Regions from separate parts of the Lysinibacillus sp. BSL11 genome, predicted to be linked through region 2. Evidence: riboswitches for the same ligand, from Rfam matches in the RefSeq annotation. Region 2 holds a riboswitch; the other holds the start of a gene.
What was found. Region 2 has a riboswitch for cobalamin ahead of RCJ95_RS00250 ((2Fe-2S) ferredoxin domain-containing protein). Riboswitches for the same ligand answer to the same signal wherever they lie in the genome.
Positions count from the first base shown of each region.

Region 1: linked by a shared signal. The riboswitch ahead of RCJ95_RS06310 (ABC transporter substrate-binding protein) and the one ahead of RCJ95_RS00250 ((2Fe-2S) ferredoxin domain-containing protein) in region 2 are both predicted to bind cobalamin.

Region 1 covers NZ_JAVGCX010000004.1:141,740-151,811, reverse strand. Annotated here, with positions in the region: gene RCJ95_RS06325 (cob(I)yrinic acid a,c-diamide adenosyltransferase) at 32-595, opposite strand; gene RCJ95_RS06320 (adenosylcobinamide amidohydrolase) at 608-2,068, opposite strand; gene RCJ95_RS06315 (FecCD family ABC transporter permease) at 2,065-3,066, opposite strand; gene RCJ95_RS06310 (ABC transporter substrate-binding protein) at 3,063-4,031, opposite strand; cobalamin riboswitch at 4,168-4,350, opposite strand; gene RCJ95_RS06305 (acyl-CoA dehydrogenase family protein) at 4,408-6,075, opposite strand; gene RCJ95_RS06300 (class I adenylate-forming enzyme family protein) at 6,077-7,579, opposite strand; gene RCJ95_RS06295 (MerR family transcriptional regulator) at 7,572-7,961, opposite strand; gene argS (arginine--tRNA ligase) at 8,193-9,860, opposite strand; gene RCJ95_RS06285 (DUF1934 domain-containing protein) at 9,860-10,072, opposite strand, start outside.
Region 2 covers NZ_JAVGCX010000001.1:43,585-53,656, reverse strand. Annotated here, with positions in the region: gene RCJ95_RS00275 (S8 family serine peptidase) at 1-1,858, opposite strand, end outside; gene RCJ95_RS00270 (energy-coupling factor ABC transporter ATP-binding protein) at 2,038-2,874, opposite strand; gene cbiQ (cobalt ECF transporter T component CbiQ) at 2,871-3,644, opposite strand; gene RCJ95_RS00260 (energy-coupling factor ABC transporter substrate-binding protein) at 3,650-3,922, opposite strand; gene RCJ95_RS00255 (energy-coupling factor ABC transporter permease) at 3,926-4,672, opposite strand; cobalamin riboswitch at 4,822-5,006, opposite strand; cobalamin riboswitch at 5,257-5,438, shown strand; gene RCJ95_RS00250 ((2Fe-2S) ferredoxin domain-containing protein) at 5,585-5,956, shown strand; gene cobJ (precorrin-3B C(17)-methyltransferase) at 5,961-7,628, shown strand; gene RCJ95_RS00240 (sirohydrochlorin chelatase) at 7,643-8,608, shown strand; gene cobK (precorrin-6A reductase) at 8,605-9,366, shown strand; gene RCJ95_RS00230 (precorrin-8X methylmutase) at 9,379-10,038, shown strand; gene RCJ95_RS00225 (cobalt-precorrin-5B (C(1))-methyltransferase) at 10,038-10,072, shown strand, end outside.

The DNA of each region.
Region 1 (10,072 bases), on a different contig from region 2:
TTTTGTACAAAAACATTTACTAAATCAAACTTTATTTTTTAAAAACATTCCCACTGCGGATATATTCAACATCTGCAACGTTTAAGCGAGCATTTACAACACGTGCAGCTGCAAATAAATAATCCGATAAGCGATTTAAATATTTTTGTACAACCTTTGGTACATCTTCAACTTCTTTCATGAGGGTCACCATCTCACGCTCTGCTCGACGTGCAACCGTGCGTGCAATGTGTAAAGTTGCCGCTGCTGGTGCACCTCCTGGTAAAATAAAACGTTGTAAAGGTGGTGCTTCGTCTGATAAAGCATCTATACGAGCTTCAAGTACTTCAATCGGTTGCTCTGTTAATTTATAATGACGTTCTTTCATCACATTAGCAAGGTCTCCACCAGCATCGAACAGCTCATGCTGAATTGTCTCTAAGTCTGTTAAAATATCCTTAAAAAGCGCTTGATCTAATTCACTTACAGCCTTCCCAATAAAGGAATTTAATTCATCAATTGCCCCATATGTTTCCACACGTAAACTATCTTTATCAACCCGTCCTCCAATAAGACTTGTTTTCCCCGTATCGCCTGTTTTCGTGTAAAGCTTCATTTCTCTCATCTCCTAAAATTGATTTTTGTAATTCCTAATCGCCTGAACTGTTGTTTCATAGACACCCTTTGCAATCATTTTACCAACTTCTGTAATTGGGCCACCATACAGCATTTCTTCCCCTTTTTGAGTTGCAGCAATTAACAGACTATCTGTAGCAGTACCTGTTGCAATAGTTCCACTCCGTTCATCACGAATATTTTCTGATTGCAACGCCTTTGTTTTTGCCTCAGTTGCTGTCATCAATGCCTGAAAAAATGCCTCTTCCGATAAACAGCCATTAATGATAACCCATGTATTAATAGTACCAATATATGGATCATCTTGTCTTTCATGGACTCGAGATACATCAACTGCATTGCCTACGCCAGCAGTTACAGCTACGATTATACTGCCAAAAGGTGCTGAAAATTCATTGATGGCCACTAGAGCTGTTGGTACTGCGGTTAGCATAACAACAGTATTGGTAGGTGAAAAATTTTCCTTTTTTAAAAATTCTTTAACTTCTCGTTTCACATCGCTGATGACATAATCCCCAGGAACTGAGCGATTTAATAAGCAATTATGCCAGCCTATACCCGGGTTATGAACTGCCGAAGATACGGTCTTCAAAGGAAGCTCTGATTGAAGTTGGATATATTGTTCAGTTATCATAAAATGCTCTTTTTTGATGATAGCTCGCTGTTGGTAGTCTGTAGCTGCGGGCATCATTGTAATTTGAGGTTTTGGTATTTCAGGATGAGCATATGTAGTCACCCGTGCTTGATAAACTTCTTCAATTTGGGAGGCAATTAATACTTCATGTGGTGCACCAAGTGCTCTCATTCGTCCGCTTTCCATCAGCAATAATTCATCACAATAAAGAGAGGCTAAATTCATATCGTGTAGTACCATAACAACCGTTAAACCACACTCCATCGCTTCCTTCCGAACCATATCTAAAATTTGACGTTGGTGGGCAATATCTAAATGATTAGTTGGTTCATCCAGTAATAGTATTTCTGCAGTTTGAGCTAAGGCTTGTGCTACAAATACTCTTTGTTGTTCACCACCAGATAAAAATTCCATTGGTGTATGCTCATATCGCTTTACACCTGTTTGTAGCATAGCATGTTGTACAGCCTGTTCGTCCTGTTCAGACCAACTCGAGAAAAAGCCTGTTTGATGCGGATAGCGCCCCAGTGAAACTGCCTCTCTCACACTGTTTGAGAAAGCATTTGCATGAAGCTGTGGTAATACAGCCATTTTTTTTGCCAAAGCACGAGCATTATAAGAAAGAATATTTTGTCCATCAATCGAAATGGTTCCAGCAGTAGCTGGTAAAATACCACTCATTACTTTTAATAATGTAGATTTCCCGCTACCATTCGGCCCTAGAATACCAAGAATTTTTCCTTTTTCAACAGTAAAACTAATGTCCTTGACGATTGGTACATCTTCATAGCCACCTGATAGCTGTTCAACAATAATCATGCCCGTACCCCCTTACTTCTTCGCTGCTTATAAAAAATATAGGAGAAAACAGGAGCTCCAATAAATGCCGTAATAACACCAATTGGTAGCTCTCTTGGCACAATGATTGTTCGTGCTACTAGGTCGCAAATAATGAGTAATGTTGCACCATTGAAAAAAGATAATGGTAATAAATGGCGATGATCAGAACCCCAAATCATCCTTGTCATATGCGGCACCACTAATCCTACAAAGCCAATTGTGCCAGAAACCGCTACAGCCGCTCCAGTGAGCATGGAGCCACCTGCTAATATCAAATATTTACTGCGCTTCACATTAACACCTAAATGTTTTGCCCGTTCTTCACCATACAACAAAACATTTAGTTCTCTTCTTTGTGTCCATAGCATAATTGAACCTACAATCACAAATGGAATGATCATTTGGACATATGGCCAACCACGCATCGAAACAGAACCAAGTAGCCAGCCTATTACCTGACGTAATTCTTCACCAGATAAGGCAATCATTAATGAAATAAGGGAACCTAAAAATGAACTAAAAATAACACCTGTTAATATCAACGTTTCCATTTTCAATGAGCGGTCTACGAGTCTAGCAAAGCTCATAACAACTACCATCGTGATGATAGCACCAATCATACTGAAGGTTGGCAGCGCATACAAACCGACAACAGGTATAGAAATACTAAAAAAGATCGTTAAAACAGCACCAACAGATGCCCCTGATGAAACCCCTAGTGTATATGGATCTGCTAATGGATTTTTTAATAAACCTTGGAATGCTGCTCCAGCAATAGCTAGAGATGCGCCTACTAGTCCCGCTAATAACACGCGAGGCAAACGAATTTTCCAAAAAATATTGGCGGCTGTTTCATCAACCGCCTTATTCCATAATACTTCTAATGGAATATGAACTGAGCCTATCGCTACGCCACACCAGATGCTAATAAGAAGAAGCGTACATGTTAGTGTATAGGCTAGTGCTATTTTTTTCACTTAAATACCTCAGGATAGATTGCTTTTGCTAATTCTTCTAGACCTTCTGCTAAACGTGGCCCTTGACGACTTGTTGTACTTTCATCTACCTGCACAATCGCATTATTTTTTACGGCATTAATCGTATCAAAGCCCGCCCGTTTTGGTATTTTCGTTAAAATATCTGGTACATAATGATATGTCACCACGATGACATCTGGATTTTTTGCGATAATTTGTTCTGCATCAATTTTATACCAATTATCGCCATCTACAGCTACATTCTCTGCATTGATCATTTCAAGCATCGCGTTCATAAACGTACCATTGCCAGCTGTATAAATATCTGGCTCATCTGATGCTTCAACTAACACTTTTTTGGGTTCAACATCCTTGACTTTAGACAAAACTTCTTCTACTTTCGCCTTCATATTAGCAACAATTTTTTCTGCCTCTGGTAATTTCCCTGTAGCACGTCCAAGTTGCTCAATTGTTGTATATGTTTCATTAAAGTCTTGTGCATTTCTTACTACAAAAACTTTCAAACCTGCTGATTCAAGCTGTGCAATAGCCTCTTCTGAAAGAGACATGCTAGATTCGTGTGAAAAAACGATATCTGGTTTTAAGGCAATAATTTTTTCAATATCGTACTCCATACCGCCAACCTTATCCTTCTCAGCTGCCTCTGGCGGATAATCGTCGTTGTCAGTAACACCAACTATTTCATCATTTAAACCTAGTCCAAAAAGGATTTCAGTATTACTCGGAATAAGTGAAACAATTTTCTCAGGAGGTGCTTCAAGTGTAATGTCCTTACCAAGGGCATCTGTTATCGTCATTGGGAATGTTGCTTCATCCACCTGTGCTGTTTCTTGCTGTGTTTGCTGCTCGTTAGATGACTTGTTATCTTTTGCTTCCTGCCCACAAGCAGCTAGCAAGCCTACTGCTAAAAATGCTGATAATCCTATTTTCCAAAATTTCTTCATGTGAATCCTCCTTCGTTGGTCCATGCGACATTTCGCTTTATTTTGCATCAAAATAAAACCCCTCATCTTTGAACGATGAGGGGGCAAAATCGCACCAAAAAACTGATACAAAATCCACCACCCTATCCTCGTAGGTTGTCATGTCGTTATAAAGGCAGGTCTCCTGGCTAGTGCTACTTGCGATTTTTCAAGCCTTCCCGAAATCTTCAGTGGCATCATTTGAAAAAACTCACACTTACAGTGGCGGGACCGCATCGGAATTACACCGATTTCCCTTTTCACTTTACTTAAGTAAAGAACCTTTATAATATTCAGTTGATTTCATTATACATGAAAATGAAAGAAGTCGCCTCCATTCAAGACGACTCCCCGGCCATTATACAATTTCAGAAAAGTATTGGACTGTTTTCATTTGAGCACCCATTTCTCTTAATGACCATGTCTGTTCTAAATAAACGTCCGCTAGTTTTTCATATTTTCCACCAAATTTATGTGCCCACTCAACCGCTATGACACTTTCATAAAGGTGAGCCATTTTTTCAGCCATACCTTTTGCTTCAAAAGTTTTCGTTGCCTCGTCTAAAGCGCTAAAAATTTGCAGTTTTATAGAAATATTCGCCAATTGTTCTTTAACGATTTGTACTAGTGAGCTTTCAGCTAATTTCTCTAATCGTTCCTCCATCTCACAGACAAACAGTTCATGTGCATGAAACTTATTCACTAAACGAATGAGTTCTAAGGCCAAAATATTAGCCGTCCCCTCCCACACCGTCAACACTTGCGCGTCTCTTAATAAGCGGGGCGTTACAAAGTCTTCTATATAGCCATTACCCCCGTGTAATTCAATTGCCTCACTAGCATAGTGAACAGCTTGCTCTGCCGTTTCCTTTTTCATAATGGCAATATATAAACGATTCATAATAAGGTCTTGCTGTGTTCCCTGTCCACTTGTCACTTTATCGTATAATTGAATAAGATCAAAAACTGTCGCTACTTCCACGTGCAACTTAGCTGCAAATTTCCCTAAAGTATCCTGAATCATAGGGTATTGTGTTAAGGGCTTGCCAAATGCATGTCGATTGCTTACATAATGTTTTGCCTCTAAGAAGCCACGACGCATAATACCAATAGAAGCGACTGCATTACAAATTCTTGAGAGATTTAGTGCTTCTAGCATATAATAAATCCCTTTATTTTGCTCCCCTACAACATAGGCAAGTGCACCATCAAATTCTACCTCACCAGAGGGAACTGCCCGAACGCCTAATTTATCTTTCAATCGACGAATACGTAGATGATTTGTTGTACCATCTTCTTTACGCCAAGGAACTGCAAACAACGTTAAGCCTTTGGAACCTGCTGGCGCCCCTTCTATTCGTGCCAATACCATCGCTACACCACACATGCCCGCATTGGATGCAAAGTATTTTTCACCATATAGACGATACGCAGTGCCATCCTTTCTCGCCTCCACCACATTTGCACCGACGTCAGAGCCTCCTTGACGTTCTGTTAAAAAGGTCGCACCTTCATATAAATCTGTGTCACCTGTTGCACAAACATGTGGTAAAAAACGTTGCTTTACCTCTTCATCTGCATAATGATCTAATAGATAGGCAGTAGCCATCGTCAATGTTACAGGACAATAAAATCCTGGCTCTGCATGTGATAGCAAATAACCTTGTGCAAAGCTATAAACATAATTCCCCTTGTGACCTAGCTGCGGAATATGCTTGTGTACATAACCTACAATCCCAGTATTATATGTCTCTTCAATCGTTTTTTTATAGCCATCATTAACCCAAACCTCTGATATCTCTTCACCATAGGCATCATATCTTTGAAGGCGAGGTTCACTCTGTCGATCTGTATGCTTTGCCCTCGTATCAATATCACCTGCACATAGCTCACCAAAATCTGTTAACTCTCGTTGGGCATATGATAGAAACTCTTTATCTAACATCATTCCTACTATTTTTTGAAGCGTGTCATCTTCCGTAAAAAAGTTCGTAGTACGCATTGCTTCTTTTTGTAATACTTTCATGCTATCTCACCTCTTGTCCCTTCAAATTTTGTTTTAATATTTTGCCTGATGCATTGCGTGGTAGCGCTTCCACTTTTTCAAAAATACGTGGTATTTTAAATTTTGCAAGATGTTCCTCTAAATAAGCTTTCAAAGCTTCCTCATCGATGTCTTGTTTAGCAGAATACACCGCCTTTACCGTTTCGCCCCATTGCGGATGTGGCACACCAATTACCGCAACCTCGAATATTCCTTCAAAGCTCAATAAACAATCTTCAATTTCTTTCGGATAAATGTTGACACCACCCGAAATAATGACATCCTTTTTACGATCTACAATCCAAATAAAACCATCTTCGTCCTTACGAGCTAGATCTCCTGTTTTTAACCAACCGTCAATAAAGGCTTCATTAGTTGCTACTTCATCCTTATAGTAGCCAAGCATGTTACCCTCACCCAACAAGACAATTTCCCCCACTTCGCCTACATTTACATCTTCTCCACTGTTATTCACAATACGCAATTCTGTACCAAGTGGCGCCCGCTGACCAATACTTCCTGCCTTTGCTTCATGCTCCTTGCCAAATAATAATGAACCACTTGGACCTGCCTCTGTTAATCCATATACACAAGTTAAGTTATTTGTGCGGAATGCCTGCTGAATGAATCGAACCTCACTTTGAGATAACGGTGCCCCACCATAGACCCACCATTTCATAGAAGACAAATCTGCCGAATGTAGCCTTGGCATCTGTGCCGTTAATAAATAAGCAACAGGTGCACCAAAGAAATGTGTTGTTTTCTCCTTTTCAATGGAATCAATGAATAAATCGGGTGTAAAAGTTGGTGTTAATACATTTGTTGAGCCTACCAATACACCCGCCATTAAAAATAAATGTAATGGTGCAGAGTGTGTTAATGGCATCATGAGCAAAATACGGCTCTCGGGCTTTACCTCCATTTCAACAGCTATCATTTGCGCCACTGTTAAAATATTACGGTAGCTAAATAACACACCCTTTGGTTTTCCTGTCGTACCAGATGTATATAAAATCGTGGAAGGGTCATCCTCTTGTAACTGACAATCAATTGTTTGTGTACTAGCATTTTGAAGCATTATTTCATATTGATGCCATCCCACTTTTTCTTGACCTGTTTTAATTTTTAACGGAATTCCAGCTAGCTGTTCAACTGCTGCAAAAATAGTCTCATCTACGACAATTGCCTTCGCTTCGGCATGCTGCGCCACGTACTCTACTTCTTGCAATGTAAATTTCGCATTGACTGGCACAACGATCGCTCCGATACGCTGAATAGCAAAGTAACTGACTACAAACTCTAAAACGTTTGGCATAAAAATTAAAACCTTATCCCTCTGCTTTACTCCCTGCTCTAGTAAAGCATGACTAAAACGTGTCACCTGCTTATCTAAATCTTGGTAGGTTACTCTTCTGCCATGACAAATAACGGCTTCATTTTTCGGATACTTACGGGCATTACGTGCTAACAAATTGGAACTATTCATCTTGCATCTCTCCCTTTAAAGTCGCTAATTTTTCACTAAACATGCCATGCATTTGCTGTAACTCATGCTTCATCTGCGTCAGCTCAGCTATTTTACTCTCAATCTCTTGAATTTTTTGATCACCGTATTCAACCGTTCGCTCTAATTGCTGAATTCCTGAGCGATCAAAATCAAATAGTAAAACCATCTCTTTGATTTCCTCCAACGAAAAACCGTAACGCTTGCCTCTGAAAATAAGCTTGAGCTTCGCCAATTCTTTTTTTGAAAAGGTTCGTTGGTTGGTAAATGAACGATGGGGGCAAAGAAGCCCAAGTTCCTCATAATAACGAATTGTCCGCGTAGACACATTAAACTCCTTTGCTACCTCCTGAATCGTCTTCAAAACCATCTCCCCTTTCCTAATTGGCAACAGTATACCATTGACGTTAACGTAAACTACAACAGAATTTTCGTAATTAACAGAAAAACAAAGTTTGAAACAGCTAATTTCCCACGGTTTATCCGTTTCTTTTGTCTTTCTATCCGTCACATTTGGAACTTTATCTCTCATATTCAGCCTTCTATCCATTAAAAAAGCCCCTAACCCTTTTCAGGTTAGGAGCTTAAAGTTTAATTACATTTTTTCAGGTGCAGATACGCCGATTAAGCGTAGTGCATTTGCAATTGTTGTGCGGACAGCCGTAATTAATGCTAAACGAGCCTCTGTTAACTCTTTGTTTGAAGCATCTAATACTTTTTCTGCATTATAGAAGCTGTGGAATGCAGCTGCTGTTTCTTGAATATAGTTTGCGATACGGTGCGGTGTGCGGTGTTTCGCTGCTTCCGCTACCACTTTCGGGAAATCACCAATCTTTTTCAGTAAATCGATTTCCTTTTCTGCTGTTAACAAATTGAGATGTTCTGTTGTAGCAGCAAAGCCTTGTTCATTTGCTGAACGTAAAATAGATGAAATACGTGCATGCGCATATTGTGCATAGTACACAGGGTTTTCATTAGATTGTGATACTGCAAGGTCAAGATCAAAGTCCATATGAGAATCGCCAGCTGTTTTTACAAAGAAGTAACGAACTGCGTCAAGGCCAACCTCTTCTACAAGCTCACGCATTGTTACTGCATTTCCTGTACGCTTAGACATCTTGAATTTTTCACCGTTTTTATAAAGCTGAACCATTTGAATAACTTCCACTTCTAACGTATCACGATCATAACCAAGCGCTTGAATCGCTGCTTTCATACGTGGAATATATCCGTGATGATCAGCTCCCCAAATATTGATTAATTTATCGAAGCCACGGACAATTTTGTCTTCGTGGTAAGCAATATCTGGTGTTAAATATGTGAATGACCCATCATTTTTAATTAGCACACGATCTTTATCATCACCAAATGTTGTAGAGCGGAACCAAGTAGCACCATCCTCTTCAAACACATGTCCATTGGCTTTTAATTTATCTAAAGCTACTTCGATTTTTCCGTTTTCATATAGAGACGTTTCAGAATACCAGACATCAAAATTTACACGGAAGTTTGCTAGGTCTGTTTTTAATTTATCTAATTCTAAAGCTAAACCGTGCTGACGGAAGAAGGCAAAACGCTCATCATCTGATTTTGCTAAAATTGCATCACCATGCTCTTTTGCTAATTTACCTGCAATATCAATAATATCTTGCCCATGATAGCCGTCTTCTGGCATTTCAGCTTCCATTCCTAATGCTTGTTTATAACGCGCTTCTAATGAATAAGCTAAGTTATTAATTTGATTACCTGCATCATTAATATAATATTCACGAGAAACACTGTAACCAGCCATATCCAACACATTACATAAGGAATCACCAACAGAAGCGCCACGAGCATGTCCTAGGTGAAGATCTCCCGTAGGATTTGCTGAAACGAACTCCACTTGAACCTTTTCCCCAGCGCCAGCATTTGAGCGGCCATAGTCCGTACCTTGCTCAAGCACCTGTGTCACTACCTCTGTTAGGAAATCTTTACGCACTGTGATATTCAGGAAGCCTGGGCCTGCAATATCGATCTTTTCAATATCTGTGCCTGTTGTATCAAGATTTTCTAAAATAGCTTCGGCGATAACACGAGGTGGCTTTTTAGCTAACTTTGTTAATTGCATCGCAATGTTTGTTGCATAGTCACCATTTGCTTTATCCTTTGGTGTTTCTAGGTGAATCGATAATTCTGTGCCAGCCTCAACTAGACCAGCTTTTTCAACAGCCTGCACGATCGCTGCTTTAATAGCCTGTTGTACTTGTTCTACTGCGTTCATCATTGTACCTCCGTAAATGTAATATCTAATGTATAGTTGCCAACGGATTGCCCACCCATTAGTAAATCGTACTGTACATGGAAATCTCCGCTTGTTGCCAGTTTTGTAAACGTCATATTTTTCGTATCAATCACGAGTGGCATAGCACCGAACTCACTTTCATAATGCCCTTTTTGTTGTTCAATTATGTTCAGCGGTAATCGCATATTAAC
Region 2 (10,072 bases):
CTTCTGGTGGCACAGGATTAAAGTCATCTTTCAGATAAAGCTCCATAGAGGCAGTGACACCTGGAATTCCCGATAGATCAAATTGTAACGTCGTCGGTTTTTTGACAGAGAACGTGAAGTAATCTTGATCTTGTTGTTGATCTTTTGACAGTAATGTATAGTTTTTACCTGCTGTACTATATGGGAACTTTTTAATAGGCTCCATCGTAGACTTGTCTACTGTATCAATTGGTAAGTCCTTCGTCGTTTGTGCTGTGAAAATGTAAGTAGATTTGCCTTTTAAACTATAGCTTCCATTATGATCTTTGACACCAATGACAAGCGTTCCCTTTTGATCTGCTTTAAATAGATAACCTTCTTTTTTTCCTACGCGAACATCGTTGACATGGATAGGCTCTACATCACCAATCCCGCTATTTGGGTAGAAATATAAATCAAAGGCATAGTCGTATTTGTCAGCGCCTTTTAATGTCAATTGAGCATATTCATTTTCTTCAAGATCGACTTTATACCATTTCTTTTCGTCTTGCTGTTCAAAAGTACCTTGTTCTGTATTTAGCTTATTTTTAGTAAGGACCTTGGCGTTTTGAATGCGATCTTCCTTTGTCTCTGAATAATGCTTTGGTAATTTATTTAAATCAAATTGTAATGCTTCTACAGGGTCAACTAATCCGTGACCATAAGTAAGATCATAACCTTTCTCGCCCAAATCTTGTGCTGTCATTTCTAAAATCGCTTCTATTTGATGCGGTTTTAAAGATGGGTTTTTTGATTTAAGAAGAGAGGCGATACCTGCCACGACAGGAGAGGCCATGGATGTTCCACTAAACTTGACAAAAGAAGATCCTTTCTTCGCATCATGAACGGTACTATAAATGTCTTCACCTGGTGCAACAATATCAACAGACGGGCCGTAATTGGAGTAGCTTGATAGTTTGTTGCGTTCATTTGTTGAACCAACACTAATGACACCTTCGAAAGAAGCGGGGAAGGAATATTCATCTGTCGATTCATTTCCTGCGGCTGCCACAATTGTAATACCACTATCAATCGCTTTCTGAACGGCTTCCTTCATCAGGGGAGATTCACCATAGCCTCCTAAACTCATATTAATAACGTCAACGCCCTGCTCAATTGCATAAAGAATACCCTGTGCAATAATGAAATCATTAGCACCTTCTTTGCCGTTAAATACATCAATTGGCAGTAACTTTGCATTCGGATTAACCCCGTGCCCACCTACGCCATTATCTTTTGCTGCGGCGATAATACCTGCCACATGTGTTCCGTGATCGCCTGAATAAGTAGTATTGGCAGGTGCTGCTGCATTATAGGGTGGGAGTACTTGTGACTTTAGATCGGGGTGTTTAAAATCTACACCAGAATCAATGACAGCAACTGTGACATCATGGTTGCCTGCTAATTCTAGTGCCTTATCCATTTGCAGTAGGTTTAAATGATACATCTCTTGTTTCTTAGGATCAGCTTCATTATTGAAAGAATGATAGACGTAGCTAGGAGACACACTAGATATCCCGTTTTGCTTTAAATAGTAAGAGACGGCTTTTTCGATTGATACGCCTTTATTTAGTTGTACAACATCATAACCTAATGAAGGAATGGAGCGGATGACCTTGGAGCCAATTTTTTTATGTACGTTTTTATCAAGACCTGAATGCTTGATAACAATTGTATCCTTACTCATCCATTTTTCTTCATTCTTCTCTGTTTGTTTTGCACTGTTTGCCAGCATGTTTTTCGCTTTATGCTGTGGTGCCTCAGCAAAGGCAGAAGCAGCAGGAACCATGAGTGCAGCGGATGCTACAACAGCGACTGATTTTTTATACCAACTTTTCAATTGTTATCTCTCCTTGGTGTTATAAATTAAGTCTCGACTATATTAATACGGACAAAGATTAGAAAAGTTTCGTAATGGAGGAAAATTTTTCTTTGCTATTTTAATTTTTGGTAGGTATAACGAAAAAACGGACAGCTAAACACGGCTTGTTTTTCGTATACCTAGCATTGTTAAAAGCTTTAAATCTGTTCTATTAATTGTTGTAACTCCTGCTTGGAACGAGGGATTTTGATATTTTCCTGCAATAGCTTCTTTTTTTGCAAAGCTATGACCATTTCAAAAATCCATGGACGTTCAAGATGCGCGCGATGTAACAATTCGTCTTCATAAAACAAGGTGATTGGATCACCGTTGTAAATGATTTTTCCAGCCTCCATAACAATGATTAGATCGGCCCATTCATAAGCGAGAGGTATGTCATGGGTTGCTAGTAAAATGGTTCTCTCACCATCCTCTAATTTGGCTAAGTATTGTAATACTTGTGTAGCATAATAATTATCAAGACCTGCTGTTGGTTCGTCTAACAAAAGGACAGAGGGCTCCATTGCTAAAACACCTGCCATTGCTACACGTTTTTTCTGACCTACGCTTAAAAAATGAATGGGTTTATCAAGCAAATCTTCCACTTCGGTTTGCGCAACGGCCCAAGCTATTTTTTCTTCCGTTTTTTCAGTAGACCAGCCGAGATTTAATGGGCCAAATGCTATATCTTGCTTGACGGTCCCTGAAAAAAGCTGATGATCTGCATTCTGAAAAACAATGCCGACTTTTTGGCGTAGGGTCTTTAAAGCTTTTCGATTATATTCCAGACCGTGGCCTTCGAATAAAATCGACCCAGCTGTAGGTTTTAAAATACCATTAAGATGCTGAAATAAGGTTGATTTTCCCGCGCCATTATGCCCGAGTATGGCGATTTTTTTACCTTTTGGAATGTTTAATGTAATATCTGATAACGCCTTCGTACCATCCGCATAGGCATAAGATAATTGGTTGAGTTTAAAATAAAACGTTGTCATGTGAAATACCCTCCGTATACGATGAGGACTAGTAAAATTGCTGCCATGCCTAGCCAATTTTTCTTGCTATAAGAGCCCATCTCTTGCCAGTAGACAGCCTCGCCTCCACGTGATTGCATGGCGTTGTTGAGCTCCCGGCTACGTTGAAACATTTCCACAAATAATGCCACAATAAGCATGGAGACAGAGCGTAGCCATTGCATCGGTGAATGATAGCCGAGACGTGCTTGCTGGGCGAGATGTATATTTTGCATACTTTCTAAAAACATAAAAATAAAACGATAGGTTAGTTCGACGAGCTCCACTAATAAAGAGGGGAGTCGCCATTGTCGTAGCACATAACATATTCCTTGTACGGAAGTAGTTAGAATTAAAAAGTATAAACAACTAATGCTGCCAAGGACAATAAAGAACAGCTGTTGCGCTGATAACACACTTGCGTTCCCAATAAAAACAGTCCAATTCCTCCATGTAAACGACCAAATATGGGCAGGGAGTGTATTCGTTGATGATGTAAAAGAAAGTAAAATAGATACAAGACTTGTTAATAAGAAAAAGCCAGGTAGCAATAATAGTTTGCCATAGTATGTAAGCGGAATTTTGGCACCTAAAATGATAAAAGCACTCATTACAAAAAATGTAATGAGTGAAAGTCGTTCATCTCTCATGATGAGCGTTATGAGAAGTAATCCAAGTGAAAATATCATTTTTTCTAGCGGATGAACGGACGCTAGCTTATTCAGATAGGCATACTTATCAATGAGTAACATAATGGTTAACCTTCTTTGTGTTTGCCACGCATATAGCCGATGAAGTAGCCAATAAAGCCAGCTCCTATAGCTGCCTGTAGCACGAATAATAAGCTTTCGATTTCACCACTTGGTGGCTCCCATAGACTTTCAAACCATGGCTCATATTCCGCATTGATTTCACCAATAGCTGCTTCTGCTTCTCCATCAGCACCACCAAATTCAGCACCTTTTTGTATGAACAAGGGAATGATGGCTAATAACACAACAATTGCTAATAACAATAAATTTTTTTTCATCTGTTAATGTGCCTCCTTTGTTGAGAAAACACGTAAAGTTTTTAGTTCGCTAATATTGTATTTTTTCAAGAAATTCATCACTATGACCGTTAAAATTCCTTCACTCACTGCTAAAGGAATTTGAGTTAAGGCAAAAATACCTGCAAACTTTGTAAAGGATGCCATAAAGCCTCCAACCTCTGAAGGAAAGGCTAGTGCTAGTTGTACAGAAGTCACAATGTATGTACCTAAATCACCAAGCATAGCTGCAAAGAATACGGCTAGTGAAAATGACAAGCCTACTTTTTGAGCACCTTTAAAGACAAAGTAAGCAATAAAAGGACCAACAATAGCCATAGAAAAGGCATTAGCCCCTAAAGTTGTAATTCCTCCATGAGCTAATAATAAAGATTGAAATAATAAAACGATTGTTCCAATTACACTCATTGCTAGAGGGCCAAAGAGTACTGTCCCAAGTCCTACACCAGTTGGGTGAGAGCAGCTACCTGTAACAGAAGGGATTTTTAAGGCGGATAGCACAAAGGCAAAGGCTCCTGAAAGCCCCAAAAGCATTTTTGTTTCAGGATTTTCATCAACGGTTTTTCGAATAGAACGCAATCCTAGAATGATAAATGGAATAGAGATGACCCACCAAAAAATAGCCCATTCGATTGGTAAAAAACCTTCCATGATATGCATGGCAAAGGCACGTTTTGGCACGATTAAAAAGGCCAGTAAAAAATAACTAAGTTTCCACCATGAAAATTTCAAAAAGCTTTCCTCCTAACTAATTAGTAGATTTTTAGAAGATTGCGTGCGTAATTAAAAAAAGCACTTCTCCACTGGTGGAAAAGTGCATAGCTAAAAAAGCAAATAACATTCTCATCTGCTAAGCCGCACACCTATCCTCGTAGGCTGAAACGATCACTTATTTTTCGGCAGGTCTCCTGGCTCTAGTTCAATGCTTTATAGGTCTTCCCATCCGTTGGACAGTGACATATTCTATAAAGCTCCCTATTACAGTGGCGGGACCGCGCCGGACTCAAACCGGCTTCCCTTTTAAGCAAAATGACAAGCACTTTGCACCGAAAAACATTCAAATTGTGAGATTTCACGACAAAGTGTAACATGAATTTCCATAAATATGCTATACCTTTTATAAATTTTTATAATTAAAGGTCAATGGCGAATATTCTGATAACGATTTATGGGCAAATTATATAGATTGTATAAATTTCATACCTAGTTCCATTCAAAATTGATAAATTTGTCATAAATTTTTAAAGAAATATTGAAATTTTAAAAAAATAAGATATGATAAAGACAGTTTTCTATTTAAAATTCTAATAAAAATTTCATATAAAACGTCAATAAGTGCTCGAATAGCTCGAGATAATAGGGAAATTGGTGAAAATCCAATACAGCCCCCGCTACTGTAATAGCTGATGAAATCGCAAAGCCACTGGTGCAAACTTGGGAAGGTGCGATAGTAAAATGAAGCTTAAGTCAGGAAACCTGCTTATTTGATTGTGCATGCAAACTTTTCGGAGGGAGAAGTTGAAGCGAAAGCGAGTACCTGTATTTCATGCTATTCGTTTTTATTTGGCTTCTACAAAACCTTTACTCTTCGTTATAGAGTAAAGGTTTTTCTTTTTCCAAAAAGCAAATGAGGGGAGACAGAAGATGACAACTTGGAATTTAGAGGGGATGAAAACACATCTCTTTATTTGCAATGGCAGTAGCTGCATGAAAAAGGATGGGGAGGAAATTACCTTAGCCATTCGAGATGAGATACAGCGGCAAGCACTCGATCAAGAAATACATACGACAAGAACGCGCTGTAATGGACGATGCAAGGATGCTTGTGTGGTAATTGCCTACCCCCAAGGAAACTGGTATCGTGTGCCATCAACAGAGCATGCTAGAACACTAGTACAAGATTTATATCATGAATCCTTATACAACGAACATGTCTTTACACTTCATGAAGGTACATTACAGCGTACTGCTCAAACAACTGCCATTAAAGGGATCGAAAAGGTGAAAGAGGGGTAACAACATGGCGCAAAAAGGAAAAATTTTCGTAGTAGGCTTTGGACCTGGAGATTTTAAGCATATTACGACACGTGCAGTAGAGGCATTACAACAAAGTGATATGATTATAGGCTACAAAACCTATGTAGAGCTGATTCAAGATTTAGTAAGTGCAAAATCGATTGTTAGTACAGGCATGACAGAAGAAGTGTCGCGTGCACAGGAAGCCGTTCGTCAAGCAGAAGCAGGGAGCATCGTCTCGGTGATTTCGAGTGGTGATGCAGGCGTCTATGGTATGGCGGGATTAGTATATGAGGTGTTAATTGAGCTAGGCTGGACAGAAGCAACAGGAATTGAAGTAGAAATTGTTCCTGGGATTTCTGCGATTAATTCATGCGCTAGCATACTTGGTGCACCCATTATGCACGATGCTTGTACAATCAGCTTGAGTGATCATCTAACACCTTGGAATTTAATTGCAAAGCGTGTCGAGGCAGCTGCAATGGCAGACTTTGTCATTGCTTTATACAATCCTAAAAGTGGTCGTCGAACAAGACAAATTGTCGAGGCTCAGCGAATTCTCTTAGAATATCGTTCGCCAGACACACCAGTAGGGCTTGTGAAAAGTGCCTATCGAGAACGTCAAGAAGTGACCATGACAACACTAGTAGAAATGCTAGAACATGATATTGGTATGCTGACAACAGTTATTATCGGGAATTCATCAACATTTTTCTATGACAATAAGATGATCACGCCACGCGGTTACCAACGTAAATATACCCTAGGTGAAGAAAAACAGCCATTACGTCCTCATCAACGTTTACGCGAAGAAAATGAACCTTGGGCAATGAACCAAGAGACAGGAACAGCGCGAAATGACTTTACGGCTGACCCTAATGCGGGACGATTTAACAAGCCCAGTATAGCCGCTACGTCAAAGCCGAAAAAAACAGCTCTTGAAATGGCTACAGTGGCACTCGCAATGGTAAAAGGGACAAGCGCAGTCAAAGTAACACCGAAGCTTGTACAGCAAAAAATAGAATCTATATTTGAACTAGCAGTAAGCCCTGGAGTAGCCAATAAATTTTTTACTCCCCAGCAAATGATGACTTTAGCAGAGGTTGTTGGGGAGGAGGGGACGATGGAATACACACCAGATCATCAAATTCATTTGAAAATACCAACGACTGCCCCTGAACAGATCACAGAGAAATTACAGGAAGTAGGATTTTTATTAACCCCGATTGGTGATGTGTTATCATTGAAGGCTTGTGATTTTTGCTACGGTGAAAAGGCTGATTCGATACCATATGCAGAGGAATTACAAGAAAAACTAGGCGGTATGTCCTTACCGAAGACATTAAATATCGGCTTTAATGGCTGTGGTATGGCCTGTTATCGGGCTGTATTTGATGATATTGGCATCGTCTACCGCAAAAGTAAATTTGATGTCTTTATTGGAGCAAAACCAGTCGGTCGTACGGCTCACGCAGCACAGCCTGTTGTAGAAGGGCTGGAGCCTGAGCAGCTGATTCCACTCATTACAGATATTATTGAAGAATATAAAGCAAATGCTCATCCAAATGAACGCTTATTTAAATATTTTAAACGTGTGAAAAAGATACTGCATTTTACGTATCAAGATATGTCTTCCAAAATAAAAGTAGAGCCAGCTCCGTGCGGCGACTAGTAAGGAGTAGAGAGATGAAAGCTATTTTATTTGTCGGCCATGGGAGCCGTTTAGCAGCAGGAAATGATGAGGTTCGTACATTTATCGAACAAATGACACCGCGTATTGATGAACAATTTTTAGTGGAAACTTGTTTCCTTGAATTTGCTTCACCGAACATCGAAGAAGGTATTACAAACTGTGTGAAAAAGGGAGCTACAGAGGTACATGTAATTCCAATCATTTTACTGCATGCAGGCCATTCAAAACTGCATATTCCAGCGGAAATCGAGCATGCGCGTGAGCATTATCCAACAATTACCTTCACATATGGTCAAACAATTGGTATTCATGATGAAATCTTTGCCATTTTACAAGATCGCCTAGCTGAAATTGGCTTTAATTCAGAACAAGAGCAGGAAGAAACAGCGATTTTATTGATTGCACGAGGTGGCAGTGATCCATCTGCTAATGGTGATTTTTATAAGATCACGCGACTTCTATGGGAAAAACTACCTGTAAAATACGTAGAAAGTGCTTTTATGGGTGTCACAGATCCACGAGTTGAAGAAGGAATTGAACGTTGTGTCAAACTAGGTGCAAAAAAAATCATCATGTTACCATACTTTTTATTCACAGGCATTTTGATGGAACGCATGCATGGTATGTGTGAGAAGTTTACTGAACTTTATCCAGATTGTGATATACAAATTGCTAACTATTTTGGCTACCATGAGCGTTTACAAAATGTTTTATTAGAGCGTATTGAACAGGCAATCAACGGTACATCAACAGGTATGCAAGATCTAGAAGATTATCGTGCCTATGCGGCAGTACATGGACATGCACATCATCATCACCATCATGATCACGATCATGGACATGCGCATCACCATCACCATCACGATCACGATCATGGACATGCGCATCATCACGATCACCATCATGACCATCACGATCATGACCATGACCATCATCATGAAGAGGAGCCGGTAAAATGATTTTCATGTTAGCAGGGACAAGTGATGCAAGGGATCTAGCCCTAGCATTACAACGTGCAGGTTATGCAGTAACCGCTACGGTCGTCACTGAATCGGCAGCCTCTAGTCTTGCTGACGTTGGCCTGCCACATTTAATCGGTAGACTGACCGCTGAGGAAATGGCGACCATCATGACCGAGCAGGGCTATCGATTGGTGGTAGATGCTTCTCATCCATTTGCGGAGGAAGCCTCTAAAAATGCGATGGCAGCGGCAGAGCAGGCAAAGATTCCTTATATTCGCTATGAAAGAGCTCATGAACATTATGCCCATCCTTTGATTACTGTTGTAAAGGATTATGAGGAGGCAGCTCAGCTAGCTGCAGAAAAACGCGGTGTCATTATGCTAACGACAGGAAGTAAAACACTCGCTACATTTACGAAGGTTTTACAGGGCTTAGAAAACACAAGAGTAATCGCTCGTATGCTTCCACGACTGGATAATATGGAAAAGTGTGAGGCACTTGGCGTGGCGCAGCGAGATATTGTGGCTATTCAAGGTCCGTTTTCAAAGGAATTAAATGAAGCTCTATTTCGTCAATACGGAGTGACGTTGATGATTACCAAAGAAAGCGGTAAAGTGGGCTCAGTTGATGAGAAGCTAGAGGCAGCTCTCGCATGCCAGATTGAAACGATTCTTATTGCACGACCAAATATACAATACGGCCAACAATATTCAACATTTGAAGAAGTATTACAGGCTGTTGAACATACAATTTAGGAGGCATTTTCCATGGATTTTAAAACAGATTTTAAACCATTAACGGTAGACCCAGATAAAATTTACGATTACAGTTTCTCTATTATTGCAGAGGAAATGGGCGAGCATGACTTCTCAGAAGATGAATGGAAAGTTGTACGTCGCATTATCCATGCGTCAGCTGATTTCGAGCTAGGCCGTAGTGTCATCATTACACCAGGTGCGATTGAAGCGGGTATCAAGTCTATTCTTGCAGGACGTCATGTCATAGCAGATGTGCAAATGATTGAAAGTGGCTCTGGTAAAAAGCGTTTCCAAAAACATGGTGGCGATTTGCATTGCTATATTGCGGATGAAGATGTGTCAATAGAAGCGAAAAAACAAAATACAACACGTGCCATTATTTCGATGCAAAAGGCATCAAAATTACATGAAGGTGGTATTTATGCCATTGGTAATGCACCAACTGCATTGCTGGAATTGATTCGATTAATTAAAGAAGGGCTAGCAAAACCAGATTTAATTATCGGTATGCCTGTTGGTTTTGTGTCAGCAGCTGAGTCAAAAGAAGAGCTGCTTAAACTAGAAGGGATTCCGTACATTACAAATGTTGGTCGTAAAGGCGGTAGTACAGTGACGGTTGCTGCTTTAAATGCCATCTCACTTTTAGCGGACGAACAGGCGAAAAAATAATGGAGCGGAAGCCAAAAAAGGACCCCAAGGACAT